DNA from 3 places in the Pseudomonas sp. B33.4 genome. Region 3 is predicted to be linked to each of the others. Evidence: predicted binding sites of a transcription regulator. Region 3 holds the regulator's gene; each other region holds the start of a gene.

Region 1 (6,962 bases), 700 kb from region 3:
GTGTGCACCAAAGGCTGCGGACATCAGCGCCGCAGCCAGCATGAGGCTCTTGAAATTCAACGTAGCCACCTAGAAAGGGAACAGCGGGCTGAGGAAGAAACGGTCGAACCAGCCTGGCTGACTCGTATCGGCAAACGCGCCGGTACCCGAGTAGGTGATGCGTGCATCGGCGACCCGGGTCGACGACACGGTGTTGTCCGTGGCGATATCATCGGCGCGCACCAGGCCGGCGATACGCACCAGCTCATCACCGGTGTTCAGCGTCAGCCACTTCTCGCCACGCACGGCGATGATGCCGTTGGGCAGCACGTCAGCGACGGTCACGGTGATCGAACCGGTGAGGCTGTTGCTCTGCCCGGACTTGGCGTCACCCTTGGTCGAGCGGTCGGCACTGTAGCCAGCGTTCAGACTCAGGTCGTTGCCGCCGATCGGGTTGTTGGTGGTCAGGCTGGAGCCGAACAACGAGGTCAGACCGACCTTGTTGTCGCTGTTCTTGTCCATCTGCGAGTTGGCGTTCTTGCTCGCCTGCGTGCGCTCGTTCAGGGTGATGGTGATGATGTCACCGACCCGGAAAGCCTTGCGGTCGCTGTACAGGTTCTGCTCGAAGCCGGCCTGATAGATCGAGCCATTATTGGCGGCAGCCGGTAACGGCGTGCGCGGCAACACCGGGGCGTAGTAAGGGTCATTGGGCTTGGGCGTCGGGGCGACGCAGCCCGCGAGCGAGACGACCCCACTCAATGCCAGAACAGATACAAAGCGATTCATGACCCTACCTCACGGTGTTGCAGGCGACCTCATGGCCGCCTCATAGACTTGATTACAGATTCTGCGTTACGAACGAGAGCATCTGGTCAGCGGTGGAGATCACCTTGGAGTTCATCTCGTAAGCGCGCTGAGTGGTGATCATGTTGACCATCTCTTCAACGGTGCTGACGTTGGACGTTTCCAGGGTGTTCTGCAGGGTGGTACCGAAACCGGCCAGACCCGGGGTGCCGACTTGCGGCGCGCCGGAGGCGGCAGTTTCCAGGAACAGGTTGTTGCCCACGGCTTGCAGACCGGCCGGGTTGATGAAGTCGGCGGTTTGCAGATTGCCGATCACCTGAGACGCAGCGTTGCCAGCAACCGTGATGGACACGGTGCCGTCACGGCCGACGGTGAAGGTCTGGGCATCGTTCGGAATGACGATGGCCGGTTCCAGAGCGAAACCGCTGGCGTTGACGATCTGGCCGTTGGAGTCGAGGTGGAAGGTACCGTCACGGGTGTAGGACGTGGTGCCATCCGGCTGCAGAATCTGGAAGAAACCGCGACCGTCGATGGCCATGTCCAGCGGCTGCTCGGTGGTTTGCAGGCTGCCAGCGGTGAAGTTTTTCTGGGTGCCGACAATGCGCACACCGGTACCCAGTTGCAGACCCGACGGCAGTTCGCTGTCCTGAGTCGACTGGGCGCCTGGCTGACGCTTGATCTGATAGAGCAAGTCCTGGAACTCGGCGCGATCACGTTTGAAGCCCGTGGTCGACACGTTCGCCAGGTTGTTGGAAATGGTGGTCAGGTTGGTGTCCTGGGCGGACAGACCGGTTTTGGCAACCCATAGAGCCGGAAGCATTCGATTCTCCTCGTGCGCCTGTTTTTCGGCGCGACGTTCTGATAATTAGCTGATCTGCAAGACCCGAGCCATGGCCTGGTCGTCGTCTTTGGCGGTGTTCATCATCTTGACGTGCAACTCGAACTGCTTGGCCAGGGCCAGCACCGAGGTCATCTCTTCGACGGCGTTGACGTTGCTCGATTCAAGGAAACCCGACACCAGTTTGACGTTGGCATCGGCCGGCGCCGGCTGGCCGTCCTTGGTGTAGATCGAGCCGTCGAGGCCCTTGTTCATGTTCTTGATGTCCGGGTTGACCAGTTTGATCCGGTCGACTTCCGCCATGACACGCGGGCCTTCGCCCATCGCACGAATACTGATGGTGCCGTCTTCACCGACTTCGATCTGCTGCTCGGGCGGCACGGCGATCGGACCGCCATTGCCGATCACCGGCATGCCGTTGCCGGCACGCAGCACGCCGAGGGCGTCAACGTTGAGGCTGCCGGTGCGCACGTAGCTTTCGCCGCCATTGGGGTTCTGTACGGCAATGAAACCGTTGCCGGTCACCGCGACGTCGAGGTCACGACCGGTCTGCACCAGCGAGCCCGGGGTGAAGTCGGTGGCAGGCCGTTCGCTCATGGCAAACGCACGCGCCGGAAAGCTGTCACCGAACACCGGCATCGAACGCGCCTGCTCCAGGTCGCGCTGAAAACCGTTGGTGGAGATGTTCGCCAGGTTGTTGGCATGCGCCTTTTGCGCCAGTGCATTCTGGCTGGCGCCGGTCATTGCCACATAAAGGTACTTGTCCACACTCATTCCTCTGCATGCCGGACGTTTGCCGCCCACCGCTGTACTGCTGAGCCATAAGCAATTTGCAGACCAACTTTTTTCTGGCGGACGAAGACCCGGCAAACAAAGGACTTGGGGAGTGATGAGGGAAAATTTGAAATGTATCGAAGTCGAAAAACCGGCGGTGTTATGCCGCTTGGCGGCAAAAGATCAAAAGATCGCAGCGTGCCGCAGCTCCTACATTTGAAATGCGTATTCCTGTAGGAGCTGCGGCACGCTGCGATCTTTTGATCTTAAGCTTCGGGATTTTTGCCGACCTCATATTCACGCAGCTTGTTAGCAATCGTCGTATGTGAAACCCCCAACCGCTTACCCAGCTGCCGACTGCTCGGATGCTCGGAATACAACCGTTCCAGCACCGCCTTCTCGAACCGTCCGACAATCTCGTCCAGCCCGCCTTCCAGCGAGAAATCGCCAAGCGGCTGACGCACGCCGTAATCCGGCAGACGAATATGCTCCGCCTTCACCGTGCCGCCATCACACAGCGAAACCGCCTGGAACAACACGTTCTCCAGTTGCCGCACGTTGCCCGGCCAATGGTAATGACTGAGCCGATCCATCGCCGCCGGCGCCAGTTTCGGTAGCGGACAGCCAATTTGCCGACTGGCCTGATCGAGGAAATGCTCGACTAGCGGGGTCAAGCCGTCGAGGCATTCGCGCAGCGGCGGGATGTGCAAGGACAGTACATTCAAGCGGTGATACAAATCCTGGCGAAACTCGCCGCGCGCGCACAGCTCGGACAGGTCCACCTGGGTGGCGCAGATCACCCGCACATCCAGGTAAACCTCTTCATCGCTGCCAACGCGACGGAAGCAACCGTCCTGAAGAAAGCGCAGCAGTTTCACCTGCAAGCGCGGGCTCATCTCACCGACGCCATCAAGAAACAGCGTACCGCCCGCCGTCAACTCCAGCAGCCCGAGCTTGCCTTCGGCCCGCGCCCCTTCGAAGGCGCCGGGGCCGTAGCCGAACAGCTCGGTCTCGGCCATCGACTCGGGCAGGCCGGCGCAGTTGAGCGCCATCAGCGGCGACTGCCCGCGCGGACTGGCAAGGTGACAGGCGCGCGCCAGCAGTTCCTTACCGGTACCGGTTTCGCCTTCAATCAATAGCGGCGCATCCAGTGGCGCCATACGCCGCGCTTCACGCACGACGGCAGCCATGACTTTCGAGCTCTGAAAGATGCTGTCAAAGCCACGCAACTCCTGCTTGCGCACGTTATAGATGCGCTCGCCGACACGGTCGGCGCGATGCAAGGTCAGCACCGCACCGGCCATCGCTTCACTGTCGTCGTGCTCCGATTGCAGCGGCGCAATGTCGGCCAGAAAGATGTCGCCCTTGACCTTGACCCGCATGCCATTGATTCGTGATTTATTCGCGCGCACCAGTTCCGGCAGGTCGAAATCTTCAGCGTAACGCGACAGCGGAATGCCCGGGACCTCATCGACCCGTACACCGAGCAACTGCGCCGCCGCGCGATTGGCCGCGACGATCGAGCCGCCCATGTCGATCGACAGCACCGGAAACTCCAGCGCGCCGAGCAAGGCATTCAACTCCATGTGCCGTCGTTCGCTGGGCATCAGCCCTACTCGCTTGACGCCGAACACCCCGGCGATCGCCTCGAACTTCGGGCGCAGCGCTTGAAACTGAATATTGATCAGGTTCGGACAGTGCAAGTAGATCGCATTGCCATGCTCGCCACCGACCTCACCGCGCGCCACGTTGATGCCGTAGGCGACCAGCAGGTTGAGAATGTCGCGCAGGATGCCGATGCGGTTCTGGCAGTGGACTTTGATGCGCATAGGAGAAAACCCGCCAAACCAGTCATTAAGTTAAATACAGAACCTGTGGGAGCGAGCCTGCTCGCGAAGACGGCGGCACATTCAACATTAATGTGTCAGGTAGATCGCATTCGCGAGCAGGCTCGCTCCCACAAGGGTAAGCACCACGACTTTTCTGTCGAGGCACGCAGATAGTTGTCAAGATTATGTGACAGCCACCAGGCTTTTCAAACCTGAAAATCACCGAAAATGCGCGACAGCGGACAAACCGTAACGATAACTTTACGAATTAAACAGAAATTTCCTACGCGCAGGCCATTCAACCTGCTGCACATCAACCCGCTCTCAGGTAATTCTGAATCCATCGCTGGACATAACAAGAACGAATTCCCCTAGCAGGAGAGCAGTATGAAGCAGACGCAATACGTGGCCCGCGAGCCCGATGCGCAAGGTTTTATCGACTACCCCGCCGAAGAACACGCGGTGTGGAACACGCTGATCACTCGCCAGTTGAAAGTGATTGAAGGGCGTGCCTGCCAGGAGTACCTGGACGGTATCGAAAAACTCGGTCTGCCCCACGACCGCATTCCGCAACTCGGCGAGATCAACAAGGTGCTCGGCGAGACCACCGGCTGGCAGGTCGCCCGTGTGCCGGCACTGATCCCCTTCCAGACCTTTTTCGAACTGCTGGCCAGCAAGCAATTTCCGGTCGCTACGTTTATCCGTACCCGCGAAGAGCTGGACTACCTGCAAGAGCCGGACATTTTCCACGAGATCTTTGGTCACTGCCCGCTGCTGACCAACCCGTATTTCGCCGAATTCACCCACACCTACGGCAAACTCGGCTTGCAGGCGACCAAGGAAGAACGTGTGTACCTGGCGCGTCTGTACTGGATGACCATCGAGTTTGGTCTGGTCGACACCCCACAAGGCCAACGCATCTACGGCGGCGGCATTCTGTCTTCACCGAAAGAAACCGTTTATTCGCTGTCGGACGAGCCTGAGCATCAGGCGTTCGATCCGCTCGAAGCCATGCGCACGCCGTATCGCATCGACATCCTGCAACCGCTGTACTTTGTCCTGCCGAACCTCAAGCGTCTGTTCGACGTGGCTCATGAAGACATCATGGCCATGGTTCGCCAAGGCATGCAGCTGGGTCTGCACGCACCGAAATTTCCGCCGAAACCGAAAGCCGCGTGAACCGCGACTTTTGCTGACAATTGAGCCTGTCAGTTGCCGCCACTTTGGTTTAGCGTGACGGCATTGACGACTCACAAGCCTTTATAAAAAAAACACACTCGATTTCAGGAATACACCATGTCCACTTTGAACCAAGCCCACTGCGAAGCCTGCCGCGCCGATGCGCCACAAGTCAGCGACGAAGAACTGCCGATCCTGATCAAGCAGATCCCTGACTGGAACATCGAAGTACGCGACAGCATCATGCAATTGGAGAAGGTCTTCCTGTTCAAGAACTTCAAGCACGCACTGGCGTTCACTAACGCTGTCGGCGAGATCTCCGAGGCCGAAGGTCACCACCCGGGCCTGCTGACCGAGTGGGGCAAAGTCACCGTGACCTGGTGGAGCCACTCGATCAAAGGCCTGCACCGCAACGACTTCATCATGGCCGCGCGCACTGACGAAGTGGCCAAGACTGCCGAAGGACGCAAGTAATGCACTTCGACGCCATCGGCCGGGTTCCCGGCGACCCGATCCTCGGCTTGATGGAGGCGTATGCGCAGGACAGTAATCCGCGCAAATTCGACCTGGGCGTTGGCGTCTACAAGGACGCCCAAGGCCTGACGCCGATCCCGGAAGCGGTGAAAATCGCCGAAGCGCGACTGGTCGAAAGCCAGGACACCAAGACCTACATCGGCGGCCACGGCAACCCGCTGTTCGGCAAAGTCATCAACGAGCTGGTGCTGGGCACCGACTCGAAGCTGATCGCCGAGCAACGTGCCGGTGCCACCCAGACGCCGGGCGGTACCGGTGCGCTGCGTCTGGCCGCCGACTTCATCGCCCAGTGCCTGCCGGGCAAAGGCGTGTGGCTGAGCAAACCGACCTGGCCGATCCACGAAACCATTTTCGCCGCGGCCGGGGTCAAGGTCAGTCACTACCCGTACGTGGGCAGCGACAACCGCCTCGATGTCGAAGTCATGCTCGCCGTGCTCAATGAAGTGCCGAACGGTGATGTGGTGCTGCTGCACGCGTGCTGCCACAACCCGACCGGTTTCGACTTGAACCACGACGACTGGCAGCGCGTGCTCGACGTGGTGCGCGCGCGCAATCTGCTGCCGCTGATCGACTTTGCCTACCAGGGCTTTGGCGACGGTCTGGAACAGGATGCCTGGTCGACCCGCTTGTTCGCGGCAGAATTGCCCGAACTGCTGATCACCAGCTCCTGCTCGAAGAACTTCGGCCTGTACCGCGATCGCACCGGTGCGCTGATCGTCTGCGCGAAAAGCGCCGACAAGCTCATCGACATCCGCAGCCAACTGGCCAACATCGCCCGCAACCTGTGGTCGACGCCGCCGGATCACGGTGCAGCGGTGGTCGCGACCATCCTCGCCGATCCGGAACTGAAAGCCCGTTGGGCCGATGAAGTGGAAGCGATGCGTCTGCGCATTGCGCAACTGCGCAGCGGCTTGGTTGAAGCACTGGAACCGCATGGCCTGCGCGAGCGCTTTGCGCACATTGGCGTGCAGCGCGGCATGTTCTCATACACCGGGCTGTCGCCGGAGCAAGTGAAACAACTGCGT
Region 2 (6,962 bases), 1.0 Mb from region 3:
CCGACGATGCAGCAGCCCTACCGCGCGTAGCAGACGCTCGGCGATGTCTCGCCATTGAGCCAAGGGGAGATGCCCGAGTTGCGCCAGCGTCGTCCCGGAATATTCGCGCATCACGTAGTACAAATGCTGACGCTGTTGGCAGGCATGGACTTCAGGAAAGTGGCGGCCGGCCACGCGTTTCAGGAACCATTCCTCGGACAGCAACGCCTGTCCGGCGTGGGAATCGTCGTTGGAACGCGAGGGCAAGGTTTTCAGCAACCACGTCTGACCTTGTCCGTCGACCGCCCGATACAGCAGTGATTGCTGGCTCTGAGCGACAACATCCAGCACCTGCCAGCCTTCGAACGACTGGCCGGGTTTCAGCGGCGGTGGCAAGGGCCATTGCTGCAAATGAATCAATGCATCGCCGATATTCGCTTCACCCACCGCATCGACGCGCACCAGCAAAGCGCTGGCGTTGTCCTGACTGCCCGCCAGATGTGCCGCGTTAACAAGTGTCTGAGCAGTACTGCTCAGATCCGGCTGATCACGCAGAATTGCCGCAATCGCGGTATCGCCCAATGTCGACCAGACACCGTCACTGAGCAGCACAAAGCTTTCGCCGTCACGCAGTTCGCCGTCGAGAAAATCCAGCACCAGATGCTGATCCAGTCCCAGCGCACGCTTGAGCACATGCTGCATGCCCGGCTGATCCCAAACGTGATCTTCACTGATCCGCTGCAAACTGTCGGCGTGCCAGCGATACACCCGACAATCGCCGACGTGGGCGAGGGTGAAACGCCGACCGCGCATGACCAAAGCACTGACCGTGGTGAGCAACGGTTGACCACCGCCATTGGCCTGCAACCAGCGATTTTGCGCGAGCAGCAGGCGGTCCAGCGCCTGCGCCACGCTCCAGGTTTCTGGCGTGGCGTAGTAGTCGAGCGCCAGGGCCTGCACCGTCGAACGGGCGGCGAGTCCGCCATCGGCGCACTGACTGACGCCGTCGGCGATGGCGAACAGATAACCTTTGCTCGCCGCCAGTGCCGGAGCCGGTGTCACCGAACGCAAGGCGTCCTGATTCTCCGCGCGCGGACCGGTGGCGCTGGCTTCGGCAAAGCTCAGTTGCAGGGCCATCGACGGCTCAGACCCGCGCCGCCGTCACCGCTGCCGAACCCCAGGTGGTTCTCCAGCGACGCTTGACGCCGTGCAGGCCAAACCATGCCAACACGCCGAGACTGGCGAACAACCACAGGGCCAGTTGATAGCTGCCGGTGCTCTGTTTGATCGCGCCCATGCCGGCGGCCAAGGCAAAACCACCGATGCCTCCGGCCATGCCGATCAGTCCGGTCATCACGCCGATCTCCAGACGAAAACGCTGCGGTACCAGTTGGAAAACCGCGCCGTTGCCTGCCCCTAAACCGAGCATAGTGCAGACGAAAAGTGCCAGCGCCGCGTAGGAACTCGGCAAGTTGAAACCGACCGCGGCTATGCATACGGCGGCGACGGTGTACATCGCCAGCAGCGTGCGAATGCCACCGAAGCGATCCGCCAGCGCACCACCCAGCGGCCGCATCAAGCTGCCGCCGAACACGCAGGCAGCGGTGTAGTAACCGGCAGTCACCGGGCTCAAACCGTATTGATCGTTGAAGTAGCCGGGCAGGGCGCTGGCCAGACCGATGAAGCCGCCGAAGGTCACGCTGTAGAAAAACATGAACCACCAGCTGTCACGGTCGCCCAGCGCCTTGAAGTAGTCGGCCATGGCTTTGGCTTTCGGCCGTTGTGGCGCGTTTTTCGCCAGCCAGGCGAACAGCACCAAAGTCAGGATCAGCGGAATCAAAGCGAAACCGAACACATTGCTCCAGCCGAACGCGGCGGCGAGTACCGGCGCGAGCAGCGCGGCGAATACGGTGCCGGAGTTGCCCGCACCGGCAATGCCCATGGCTTTGCCCTGATGCTGCGGTGGATACCATTGCGAGGCCAAGGGCAGGGCGACCGCAAACGATGCGCCGGCCATGCCGAGGAACAGGCCGAGTATCAACGCCTGCTCGTAGCTATGAATGCCGATTTTCCAGGCGCCGAACAGCGCGAAAATCACAATGACCTGACCGATCAGCCCGGCGGTTTTCGGCGACAGCCGATCGGCGAGCATGCCCATGATGAAGCGCAACACGGCGCCAGCAAGGATCGGCGTGGCGACGACCAGGCCACGTTGTTGCGTGGTCAGGTGCAGGTCAGCAGCGATCTGCACCGCCAGCGGGCCGAGCAGATACCAGACCATGAAGCTCAGGTCGAAATAGAGGAAGGCCGCGAACAATGTCGGGGTGTGGCCGGATTTCCAGAAGCTTGAATTCATCGCGCACCTCAGCTGAAAAGAGTCTCGAAAGGAGTCATGCAACAGCAGGTGGAGCGCCGCCACGGCCGCACCACCGGCCCCGGTCTGTGGGGCCAAAACGCAAAAACGCCGCTACCTGATTCGCCGGAGGGGCGAACGGGGTGAGCGACGTCTTTGTCGTGGGTGGGGCAACCGCCGTTGGTTACCTGAGGGGATGCTTAGCGAGATTTGTGCCAACAGCCGGAAAATCAAAAGCCCCTCACCCTAGCCCTCTCCCGGAGGGAGAGGGGACTGACCGAGGTGTCTGGCGCCAGACATCGACTTGGGAAACCGAGTCGATTCCGGATTCACAGCAGAAAGCTACAGGCCGGCGTACTTCGCGAGGGGACTGACCGAGGTGTCTGGCGCCAAACATCGACCTGAGAAACCGAGTCGATTACGGATTCACAGCAGAAAGCTACAGGCCGGCGTACTTCGCGAGGGGACTGACCGAGGTGTCTGGCGCCAAACATCGACCTGAGAAACCGAGTCGATTACGGATTCACAGCAGAAAGCTACAGGCCGGCCTATTTCCCGAGCATCCCCCAATCAGTCCCCTCTCCCTCTGGGAGAGGGCTAGGGTGAGGGGCTTTCAGTGGTTAGAACACCTCAGCCAAGCAACTCACTCATGGCAATAATCTGCTCCGCCACCTGAATCAATTTCTGCTGCCGGCTCATCGCCTGGCGCCGCATCAGGGTGTAAGCCTCTTCCTCATTGCAGTCCTTCATCTTCATCAGCAACCCTTTGGCCAGTTCGATGCGCTTGCGCTCGGCCAACTGCTGATCACGGGCCTGCAACTGCGCGCGCAACGCCTGATCACTCTCGAATCGCGCCATCGCCACATCGAGAATCGGCTGTAAACGCTGTGCGTGAATACCTTCAACGATGTAGGCACTGACCCCGGACTTGATCGCCTGACGCATCACGCCAGGGTCATGCTCGTCGGTAAACATCACGATTGGCCGTGGCTGGTCGCGGCTGACCAGCACAACTTGTTCCATGACATCGCGGCTCGGTGACTCGGTATCGATCAGGATCACGTCCGGGCGCACCGTTTCGACGCGCGCGGGCAGGTCGATGGTCAGACCGGATTCGTCGATGACTTCGAAACCGGCTTCAGTCAGTGCCGCTTTCAGGCGACCGACTTTTTTCGCCGTGTCGTTGATCAACAGAATGCGCAACATGTTCGCGGTCTCCTGTCAGCGGCGGGCGAGAAGGGGAGTGTCGTCGTTCAACGCGTGCAGCTTGAAACTGCGCGCGTAAGCGGCGGGATCGCTGCCGTCCCAGATTTTGCCGTCGAGCAACTGGCTGCAGCGCATGTCGGTGCCCCACGCGGCCACGCCGACTGCGGTGGCGGCGTCGCGATACAGATCGAGCTGCTGAACCTGACGGGCGACGGCCAGGTAATCCGGGTCTTCGCGCAGCAAACCCCAGCGACGGAACTGGGTCATGAACCACATGCCGTCGGACAAGTACGGCAAATTCACTTGGCCATTGCCGTGAAAGCGCAGCGCGTGCGGATCCTGCCAGCGGTTGCCGAGGCCATCGGCATAATCCCCGAGAAAACGCGGTTCGATGCACGCAAGCGGCGCGTCCAGATACTCCGACGCACTGAGCAATTGCGCGGTGCTGCGACGGTTTTCCGGGCTTTCCTCGATAAAGCGGCTGGCTTCAAGAATCGCCATCACCAACGCCCGCGCAGTGTTCGGGTATTGCTCGACAAACTCACGCGTGCAGCCGAGGACTTTTTCCGGGTGATCGGGCCAGATGGTCTGGCTGGTAGCCAAAGTAAAACCGAGATCCTGCTGCACCGCGCTGGCGGCCCAAGGCTCGCCGACGCAAAAACCGTCGATACGCCCGGCCTGCAAGTGCGCGACCATTTGCGGCGGCGGCACCACCACGCTGTCGACGTCCTGCAGCGGATGAATGCCCTGACTCGCCAGCCAGTAATACAGCCACATCGCGTGAGTGCCGGTGGGAAAGGTCTGGGCGAAGGTGAGTTTTGCGCGGCTTTGGTGCACATGCCGATCCAGTGCTTCAGGACTGGTCACGCCGAGTTGCTGCAAGCCGTGGGAGAGGTTGAGGCTCTGGCCATTCTGATTCAGGCCCATCAGCACTGCCATATCGGTCGGGGCAACGCCGCCGATGCCCAGATGCACCGCGTAAATCAGCCCATACAAACTGTGCGCGGCATCGAGTTCGCCGCTGACCAGTTTGTCGCGCAATCCTGCCCAAGAGGTCTGGCGCTTGAGGTTCAGGGTCAATCCGTAAGGCTGAGCAAAGCCTTGCGTGGCCGCGACCACCACCGAGGCGCAATCGCTCAGGGCCATGAAGCCGAGGTTGATCGCGGTTTTTTCCGGGGCATCGCTGCCGTTGACCCAGGCCAGCGGCCCTACCGAAGGTTCATTCATCCAACGCTACCTCGAAAAAAAGCGCCGCCGCAGACTTTGCACAGGCAAAACCCGGGACGACGCCATTGTCCTTGCCCGCACGCCGCCATTGGCCTGCCAGCTGATAACGGTGAAGGTGCAAGGCATATGCCAGCGGCAGTGATTTGCGCGTGCGCCTCGCGCGGCAGGTCGATGCCCGGCTATAATCGCCGCCTCTTTTCGCCGCCCGAGTCATCGCCGCCCATGTACACCCTGGCCCGTCAGCTGTTGTTCAAACTTTCCCCGGAAACCTCCCACGATCTGTCGCTGGATCTGATCGGCGCGGGCGGACGTTTGGGCCTCAATGGCTTGCTGTGCAAAGCGCCAGCGAAAGTGCCGGTGACGGTCATGGGTCTGGAATTCCCTAACCCGGTGGGTCTGGCGGCCGGTCTGGACAAGAACGGCGCGGCCATCGACGGCTTCGCGCAACTGGGTTTCGGTTTTGTCGAAATCGGCACCGTGACCCCGCGTCCACAGCCGGGCAATCCAAAGCCACGGATCTTCCGCCTGCCGGAAGCCGAAGCGATCATCAACCGCATGGGTTTCAACAACCTCGGTGTCGATAACCTTTTGGCGCGCGTTGCCGCCGCTAAGTACAAAGGCGTGCTGGGCATCAACATCGGCAAGAACTTCGATACGCCGGTCGAGCGCGCGGTCGACGATTACCTGATCTGCCTCGACAAGGTTTACGCCCACGCCAGCTATGTGACGGTCAACGTCAGCTCGCCAAACACCCCGGGCCTGCGCAGCCTGCAGTTCGGCGACTCGCTCAAGCAACTGCTCGCGGATCTGGCTACTCGCCGCGCCGAACTGGCCCTGCGTCATGGCAAACATGTGCCGCTGGCGATCAAGATCGCACCGGACATGACCGATGAAGAAACCGCGCAGGTGGCTCAGGCGCTGATCGAAACCGGCATGGACGCGGTGATCGCGACCAACACCACGCTCAGTCGTGTCGGCGTTGAAGGCATGGAGCATGGCGACGAGGCTGGCGGTTTGTCCGGCGCGCCGGTGCGGGAGAAGAGCACCCATACCGTGAAGGTGCTGGCGGGTGAGCTGGCTGGGCGGTTGCCGATCATTGCAGCGGGTGGCATCACTGAAGGCAAGCATGCGGCCGAGAAGATTCTGGCCGGTGCGAGCCTGGTGCAGATCTATTCCGGCTTCATCTATAAAGGCCCGGCGCTGATCCGTGAATCGGTAGACGCGATCGCCGCCCTGCGCTGATCCATAGACACCACTGTTCCCTTGTAGGAGTGAGCCTGCTCGCGATAGCTTTCTTTCGGTCACTTCATCAGCGACTGACAGACCGCTATCGCGAGCAGGCTCACTCCTACAGGTTATGCGCTCGGCACAAAAATCCATGCAATAAAAAGGGCTCCTCGAAGGAGCCCCTGGGCCGTAGCCCGCCGTCCGGGAAGGACGTGCATGGTAAGTCGTTACAAATTCAGATTGTCGTGTCGGAATTAATGCCCTGTGTCAGCCGACGGCGTGAAGTTCGTTGAGTCTGTGGATTCCCGCAGTGCCGGTCATACCGTCCCAGTTGTCGCCGCGTCCTTCTCGCCAGCCGTTAATCCAGGCTTGACGTACCGACGGTAGAGTAAATGGGCAAAGCTCACGGGATTTGCCACCAACGCCATATTGATATCCGCGCAAAAATGCTCTTTCCAACGGATCACGCTTAAGTCTTCTCATAGGGTGTTTCCCTCACTTGTTGACTGTTTTGTGTCGCGTTGACCTCAACTGAGGTCTGGCAGAAGAAACCTGCCATGGTGCGGCTCGCTGCCGGCGTGGCGAGCCAAGGTGTTGACGCCGTTGCGACGTCAACCTGTGTTCAGTTCTAACCAATGAGTCACACCGAGGGAATGATCGTTTTGTCATAAGGACGTAACGAAATTAGTGCTACAGCCATAAGTAACGACGGGTTTCATGCACGGTTTTTCAGCAAACCCCGGTATGATCGGCCCCGCGCTGCATGATGGGGTTAATTCTTTAGTGAGAATGACCCACGTTTGCGCTGGGGTATAAAGCGACGAAGGGTCGCTTCAAGACTTTTTGTTTCATCAACTTTTTTATCTGTTCCGGCATCTAAGCTCTTTTAACCCGAGCAGCGGAGATGGAACGGCACACCTTCGTGCCACGCGGGCGTTCTTTTAGAAAAGCGCCTGATTGAAAACCGGAT
Region 3 (6,962 bases):
GCGGCAAAGCGATCAAACTGGCGGTTTTCGACGTCGACGGTGTTCTCACCGACGGACGCCTGTATTTCCTTGAAGACGGCAGCGAATTCAAGACCTTCAATACCCTCGACGGCCAGGGCATCAAAATGCTGATGAACGCCGGCGTGCAGACCGCCATCATCAGCGGTCGCAAGACACCGGTGGTCGAACGTCGCGCGAAAAACCTCGGCATCCCGCACCTGTTTCAGGGGCGTGAAGACAAATTGGTTGTTCTCGACGGTCTTCTCGAGCAACTGGGCCTAAGCTATGAAGAGGTGGCCTATCTCGGTGACGACCTGCCCGATCTGCCGGTGATTCGCCGCGTAGGTCTAGGCATGGCCGTGGCCAACGCTGCCGACTTCGTCCGCGAACACGCCCATGGCGTGACCCGCGCTCGCGGTGGCGAAGGTGCCGCCCGCGAATTCTGCGAATTGATCCTGCGCGCCCAGGGCCGCCTCGATGCGGCCAACGCCGCGTACCTGTGAGCCAAACCATGTTCAGCAAAAAATTTCGTAACGTCCTGCTGTTCGGCTGCATCGCTGCGATTTTCGCCGCGGTCGGCTATTGGAATATCAGTCCGGAACGCTTTCTCGACAAACCACCAGTCACCTCGGTGGAAACGCCTATCGACTGGTATGCGACCAACACGCACACCCTGCAATACCTGCCGGATGGCAAGGTGCAATATGAAATGACGTCGGAAAAGGCCGAGCACGTGAAGGCAACCGATATCACCCTCGTGACCAAACCCGATCTGAACATGTACCGCGGAACGGAATTTCCGTGGCACGTGACCAGTGAGCGCGGCGAAGTGAACTCAGGCGGTACCGAAGTCGAACTGATCGACTCGGTACGCGTTGCGCGCACCGATGAAAAGAAGCGTGACATCCTGATCACTTCCACTCGCATGACCGTGTTCCCGCAGCAGGAATATGCGCAGACCGAGCAACCCGTTAGAATCGACGGCGCTGGCGGTGTATCGACTGGCGTTGGAATGAAAGCGTACCTGAAGGAAAGCAGGATACACCTGCTATCGAACGTAAGAGGACAGTATGAGGCTCGTTAAAACCCTCCCTATTTTGCTCAGTCTGGGCGCAGCACTGGGAAGCGTGAGCGCCTGGGCTCTGCCGAACGATCAGCAGCAACCTATCCGCATTCAGGCCGACGACGCCCAACTGGACGACAAGAACGGCATCGCCACTTATAAAGGTGATGTGATCATCACCCAGGGCTCGATGAAGGTCACCGGCAATACCGTGACCATCACTCGTACCCCGGCCGGCGATATCGACGTGGTGACTTCGGTAGGCAACCTTGCCTACTTCGAACAACTGCAGACCGCTGGCGACACCAAGCCGGTTCAGGGCTGGGGCGTGACGATCCAGTACCACGCCGCGCAAAACCGCGTCGTACTGATCGACAAGGCCAAGGTGGTCGACAAGGACAACAACACGACTCAGGGCGAGAAAATCGTCTATGACACCGTGAAGAAACTGGCCAGCGCCGGTCGCGCTACCGGCAGCAAGGTCACCGAGGCGCGTCCACGCATCGACATGGTGATCCAGCCGAAGAAGAAAACCGACGAGAAAACCCAGTAATGGCAACTCTGAAAGCTCAGCACCTGGCCAAGGCCTATAAAAGCCGCCAGGTCGTGCGTGACGTCAGCCTGTCGATCGACAGCGGCCAGATCGTCGGCCTGCTCGGCCCGAACGGTGCCGGCAAGACCACGTGCTTCTACATGATCGTCGGCCTGGTACAGGCCGATCAGGGCCGCGTGCTGATCGACGATCTGGACGTCAGCCATCAGCCAATGCACGGTCGCGCCAAGGCCGGTATCGGCTATCTGCCGCAAGAAGCGTCGATCTTCCGCAAACTGTCGGTGGCCGATAACATCATGGCCATCCTCGAGACCCGTCAGGAACTCGACAAGGCCGGCCGTCGCAAGGAGCTGGAAAGCCTGCTGCAGGAATTCCACATCAGCCACATCCGCGACAACCTCGGCATGAGCCTTTCCGGCGGTGAACGCCGCCGGGTGGAAATCGCTCGCGCACTGGCGACCGCACCGAAATTCATCCTGCTCGACGAACCGTTCGCCGGTGTCGACCCGATTTCGGTCGGCGACATCAAGCAGATTATCCACCACCTCAAGGCCAAGGGTATCGGTGTGCTGATCACCGACCACAACGTCCGTGAGACGCTGGACATCTGCGAAACCGCTTACATCGTCAACGATGGTCAACTGATCGCCGAAGGCGACGCAGAAACCATCCTGGCCAACGATCTGGTCAAGGAAGTGTATCTGGGCCACGAGTTCCGCCTGTAAGCGCAACAGTGCCCGGTGCGCCGCCGGGGCGCTGTATCGATTCAAGCAGGATTTAATACGCTTTAATTGTTACAGCGCTCTAGGCAAACACTTCAGTTTCAGGCATATAATTTGCTTAAGTTTGGCGCTTCGGCGCCCTGTAGTGGATGGCGCATAGCGCCGGCGAATAAGGTGTTAAGCCCCTGCCATGAAACCATCGCTAGTCTTGAGAATGGGCCAGCAGCTGACGATGACACCGCAGCTGCAACAGGCCATCCGCCTGCTCCAATTGTCGACCCTGGATCTGCAACAGGAAATCCAGGAGGCGCTGGAATCCAATCCGATGCTCGAACGCCAGGAAGAAGGCGAAGACTTCGACAATTCCGACCCTATGGCCGACAACGCCGAACAGAAGCCCAACACCGAGATCCAGGAACCTTCCTATCAGGAAACCGCCCCGACGGTCGACAACCTCGAGGACGGCGAATGGAACGAGCGCATCCCCAACGAACTTCCGGTCGACACCGCCTGGGAAGACGTCTACCAGACCAGCGCCAGCAGCCTGCCCAGCAACGATGATGACGAGTGGGACTTCACCACCCGCACCTCTGCCGGCGAGAGCCTGCAAAGCCATTTGCTGTGGCAACTGAATCTCGCACCGATGTCCGACACCGATCGCCTGATCGCCGTGACCCTGATCGATTGCATCAACAATCAGGGCTACCTCGACGAAACCCTCGAAGAAATTCTTGAGGCGTTCGACCCGGAACTGGACATCGAACTGGACGAAATCGAAGCCGTCCTGCACCGCATTCAACAGTTCGAACCAGCCGGCATCGGTGCGCGCAACCTCGGCGAATGCCTGTTGCTGCAATTGCGCCAGCTATCGGCCAAGACACCTTGGCTGGCTGAAGCGAAACGTCTGGTTACCGACTACATCGACCTGCTGGGCAGCCGCGACTACAGCCAGTTGATGCGCCGCATGAAGCTCAAGGAAGATGAACTGCGTCAGGTCATCGAACTGGTGCAGAGCCTTAATCCGCGTCCAGGTTCGCAGATCGAATCCACCGAAGCCGAATACGTTGTGCCAGACGTCATTGTGCGCAAGGACAATGAGCGCTGGCTGGTCGAGTTGAACCAGGAATCGGTGCCACGCCTGCGCGTCAACGCCCAGTACGCGGGTTTCGTCCGTCGCGCCGACACCAGCGCCGACAACACCTTCATGCGTAACCAGTTGCAGGAAGCCCGCTGGTTCATCAAGAGCCTGCAGAGCCGCAACGAAACCCTGATGAAAGTTGCCACCCAGATCGTCGAGCATCAGCGCGGTTTTCTGGAATACGGCGACGAAGCCATGAAGCCGCTGGTCCTGCACGACATCGCCGAAGCGGTCGGCATGCACGAGTCGACGATTTCGCGGGTGACCACGCAGAAATTCATGCATACCCCGCGCGGTATTTATGAGCTGAAATACTTTTTCTCCAGCCACGTCAGCACCTCCGAAGGCGGCGAATGCTCGTCCACGGCGATCCGCGCGATCATCAAAAAACTGGTTGCCGCGGAAAATCAGAAAAAGCCGTTGAGTGACAGCAAGATCGCTGGTTTACTGGAGGCACAAGGCATTCAGGTGGCTCGCCGCACCGTCGCCAAGTACCGCGAATCCCTCGGGATCGCGCCTTCGAGCGAACGCAAGCGGTTGATGTAAGCCACGTTACAGCGTTCCAGTGGCAGGCTATCCAGCCTGCCGCTTTATGCACTGGCAACGAAGGAGAAGCTGTATGCAAGTCAACATCAGTGGACACCAACTGGAAGTGACCCAACCTCTGCGTTCCTATATCGAGGAAAAACTCCAACGACTGGAGCGACATTTCGACAAGATCACCAACGTGCAGGTCACGATGTGCGTCGAAAAGCTGAAGCAGAAAATCGAAGCCACCTTGCATATACCCGGCAGCGAAGTGGTCGCCAACGCGGAACATACCGATATGTACGCGGCGATCGACGCCTTGACCGACAAGCTGGATAAACAACTCAAAAAGCATAAGGAAAAGACCCAGAGCCTGCTCCAGGGCGCGACCGGTCGATAACCCCCCACCCCATGATCCGACTTGAAAGTATCCTGACCCCCGGCCGTTCTCTCGTGAACGTGCCGGGCGGCAGTAAAAAGAAAGCCCTCGAACAAATTGCCAACCTGATCGCCCGCGAAGTGCCGGATCTGGAGATGCAAGATGTCTTCGAGGCCCTGATTGCCCGTGAAAAACTCGGTTCCACCGGTTTTGGCAACGGCATCGCCATTCCTCACTGCCGCCTCAAGGGTTGCGAAGCGCCTATCAGTGCGCTGATGCACCTTGAAGCACCTATTGATTTCGACGCCATCGACGGTGCGCCGGTTGATCTGCTGTTCGTATTGCTGGTCCCGGAAGCCGCCACCGATGCGCACCTGGAGTTGCTGCGTCAGATCGCCAGCATGCTCGACCGCAAGGATGTTCGCGATAAACTGCGTAGTGCCGCGAGCAACGAAGCCTTGTATCAGGTTGTCCTGGACGAGCAGAACGGGCACTAATCATGCGCTTGATCATCGTCAGCGGCCGTTCCGGCTCGGGTAAAAGTACGGCTCTGGATGTCCTTGAGGACAACGGCTATTACTGCATCGACAACCTGCCTGCAGGCTTGCTGCCGGAATTGGCCGAACGCGCGCTGATTCACACTGAGCTGGCGCAACCGCTGGTGGCCGTATCGATCGATGCGCGCAACCTGCCGAGTCATCTGACGCGCTTTCCCGAACTCCTTGAAGATGTCCGGGCCAAGCACATCCAGTGCGATGTCCTGTATCTGGACGCCGACGAAGAAACCCTGCTCAAGCGTTTCTCCGAAACCCGTCGTCGCCATCCGCTGAGCAACGCCAATCGCTCGCTGGCCGAGGCGATTCAGGATGAAACCGCCCTGCTTGGCCCGATCGCCGACCTCGCCGATCTGAAAATCAACACCACCAATCTGAACCTGTACCAGTTGCGCGACACCATCAAGCTGCGCCTGCTGAATCAGCCGGAGCCGGGTACCGCGTTTCTGGTCGAGTCATTCGGCTTCAAGCGCGGCATGCCGGTAGACGCGGATCTGGTGTTCGATGTGCGCTGCCTGCCCAATCCGTACTGGAAGCCGGAACTGCGTGCGCAATCAGGTCTCGATGCGCCAGTGGCCGAATACCTCGCGGCGCAGCCGGAAGTCGAAGAAATGTTCCAGGACATCTTCACCTACCTGCACAAGTGGCTGCCGCGCTTCGCCGCGAGCAACCGTGCCTATGTCACCATTGCCATTGGCTGCACCGGCGGGCATCACCGCTCCGTCTACCTGACCGAACGCCTGGGTCAGGCCCTGCAGAAAACCCTGAAGAATGTCCAGGTTCGCCACCGCGACCTCACTTAAAGGATTCACACCGCGATGCCTGCTCTGGAAATCGAAATCATCAACAAGCTGGGCCTGCATGCCCGCGCATCGGCCAAGTTTGTCGGAGTGGCCGGGCAGTATCCGGATTGCACGATCAGAGTGGGACGCACGCCAGAGACTACCGTCGATGGCAAAAGCATCATGGCGATGATGATGCTGGCAGCTGGCAAGGGCACCAGGATCTATCTGAGTACTGAAGGGCATCAGGATCAGGAGGCGCTGGATGCGCTGGTGGCGCTGATCAACAACTATTTCGACGAGGGCGGTTGATCCGCCGGTGAGGGAGCTTGCTCCCTCACTTTTGTTCAGCCCAACGCGGTATCCATCACCATCATCAAACAAAACCCGATCAACAAGCCAAGACTGGCCAGTTTGTCATGACCATTGCGTCGCGACTCGGGAATGACCTCGTGGGTCACCACCAGCAACATTGCCCCTGCCGCCAGTGCCAACCCTAATGGCAACAACACCTGCGCAAGGCTGACCAGCCACGCACAAAGCAGGGCAAACACCGGTTCGACCAGACCAGACGCCGCGCCGATCAAAAACGCTTTGACCCGCGACATCCCCGCCCCGGCCAATACCAGCGCAATCACCAGACCTTCCGGCACATCCTGCAAAGCAATGCCCATGGCCAAGCTGTCCGCATCCGGCATGCCGCCGCCTGCAGAAACACCAACCGCCATGCCTTCAGGGATGTTGTGGGCAATGATGGCGAAGACGAACAGCCAGATTCGCGGCGGGATCACCGGATGCTCGACAGTGCCGACGAGCATTTCCGGTGAAGCGCCGGAAACTTTGCGATCGACCAGATACAGTCCGAAAGCTCCGAGCATGATGCCGAAGCAAATCAGCCCACTGGCGCCCCACGGTGTCAGGCCCAGGTTTTCAGCGGCGGCAATGCCCGGCACGATCAACGAAAACGCCGTCGCCGCCAGCATCACGCCGGCGCCAAACCCCAGCAACGTATCGCTGAGCGCTTGCGGCATACGCCGAATCACCAGCACCGGCACAGCGCCAAGCGCCGTGCCGAGGGCGCAGATCGCACCGCCTTGCAACGCCCGCAACAGCCTCGGCTCCAGATTCAGCCATTCCAGCCCGTGGGCGACCAGCAAGGTCATGCCCGCCAACAGCAACAGCGATCCCACTGCGTAACGAAACATACGCCCACTTCCGATCGCCAGTGTTTCAGTGCCCATAG

The links. Region 3 encodes sigma-54, which starts transcription at its own class of promoters, with help from an activator protein. Its sites were predicted from a motif close to ANTGGCATNNANNTTGCTNT; they were not measured.
Region 1: U6037_RS07600 (flagellar basal body rod protein FlgF) is a predicted target of sigma-54. The motif match lies at 2,444-2,463, and genes of this name have one in related genera.
Region 2: U6037_RS09105 (CmpA/NrtA family ABC transporter substrate-binding protein) is a predicted target of sigma-54. The motif match lies at 4,880-4,899, and genes of this name have one in related genera.

Annotation. Positions count from the first base shown of each region.
Region 1 is NZ_CP140706.1:1,703,591-1,710,552, reverse strand. Features, by position in the region: gene U6037_RS07615 (flagellar basal body P-ring protein FlgI) at 1-42, opposite strand, end outside; gene flgH (flagellar basal body L-ring protein FlgH) at 70-765, opposite strand; gene flgG (flagellar basal-body rod protein FlgG) at 818-1,603, opposite strand; gene U6037_RS07600 (flagellar basal body rod protein FlgF) at 1,649-2,389, opposite strand; gene U6037_RS07595 (sigma-54-dependent transcriptional regulator) at 2,662-4,224, opposite strand; gene phhA (phenylalanine 4-monooxygenase) at 4,612-5,403, shown strand; gene U6037_RS07585 (4a-hydroxytetrahydrobiopterin dehydratase) at 5,521-5,877, shown strand; gene U6037_RS07580 (amino acid aminotransferase) at 5,877-6,962, shown strand, end outside.
Region 2 is NZ_CP140706.1:2,030,634-2,037,595, forward strand. Features, by position in the region: gene U6037_RS09090 (bifunctional protein-serine/threonine kinase/phosphatase) at 1-1,116, opposite strand, end outside; gene U6037_RS09095 (nitrate/nitrite transporter) at 1,124-2,335, opposite strand; gene U6037_RS09100 (ANTAR domain-containing response regulator) at 2,963-3,538, opposite strand; gene U6037_RS09105 (CmpA/NrtA family ABC transporter substrate-binding protein) at 3,554-4,765, opposite strand; gene U6037_RS09110 (quinone-dependent dihydroorotate dehydrogenase) at 4,988-6,007, shown strand; gene rmf (ribosome modulation factor) at 6,260-6,475, opposite strand.
Region 3 is NZ_CP140706.1:1,002,848-1,009,809, reverse strand. Features, by position in the region: gene U6037_RS04310 (KdsC family phosphatase) at 1-503, shown strand, start outside; gene lptC (LPS export ABC transporter periplasmic protein LptC) at 512-1,084, shown strand; gene lptA (lipopolysaccharide transport periplasmic protein LptA) at 1,071-1,616, shown strand; gene lptB (LPS export ABC transporter ATP-binding protein) at 1,616-2,341, shown strand; gene U6037_RS04290 (RNA polymerase factor sigma-54) at 2,529-4,022, shown strand; gene hpf (ribosome hibernation-promoting factor, HPF/YfiA family) at 4,096-4,404, shown strand; gene ptsN (PTS IIA-like nitrogen regulatory protein PtsN) at 4,416-4,880, shown strand; gene rapZ (RNase adapter RapZ) at 4,883-5,740, shown strand; gene U6037_RS04270 (HPr family phosphocarrier protein) at 5,756-6,031, shown strand; gene U6037_RS04265 (ZIP family metal transporter) at 6,067-6,960, opposite strand.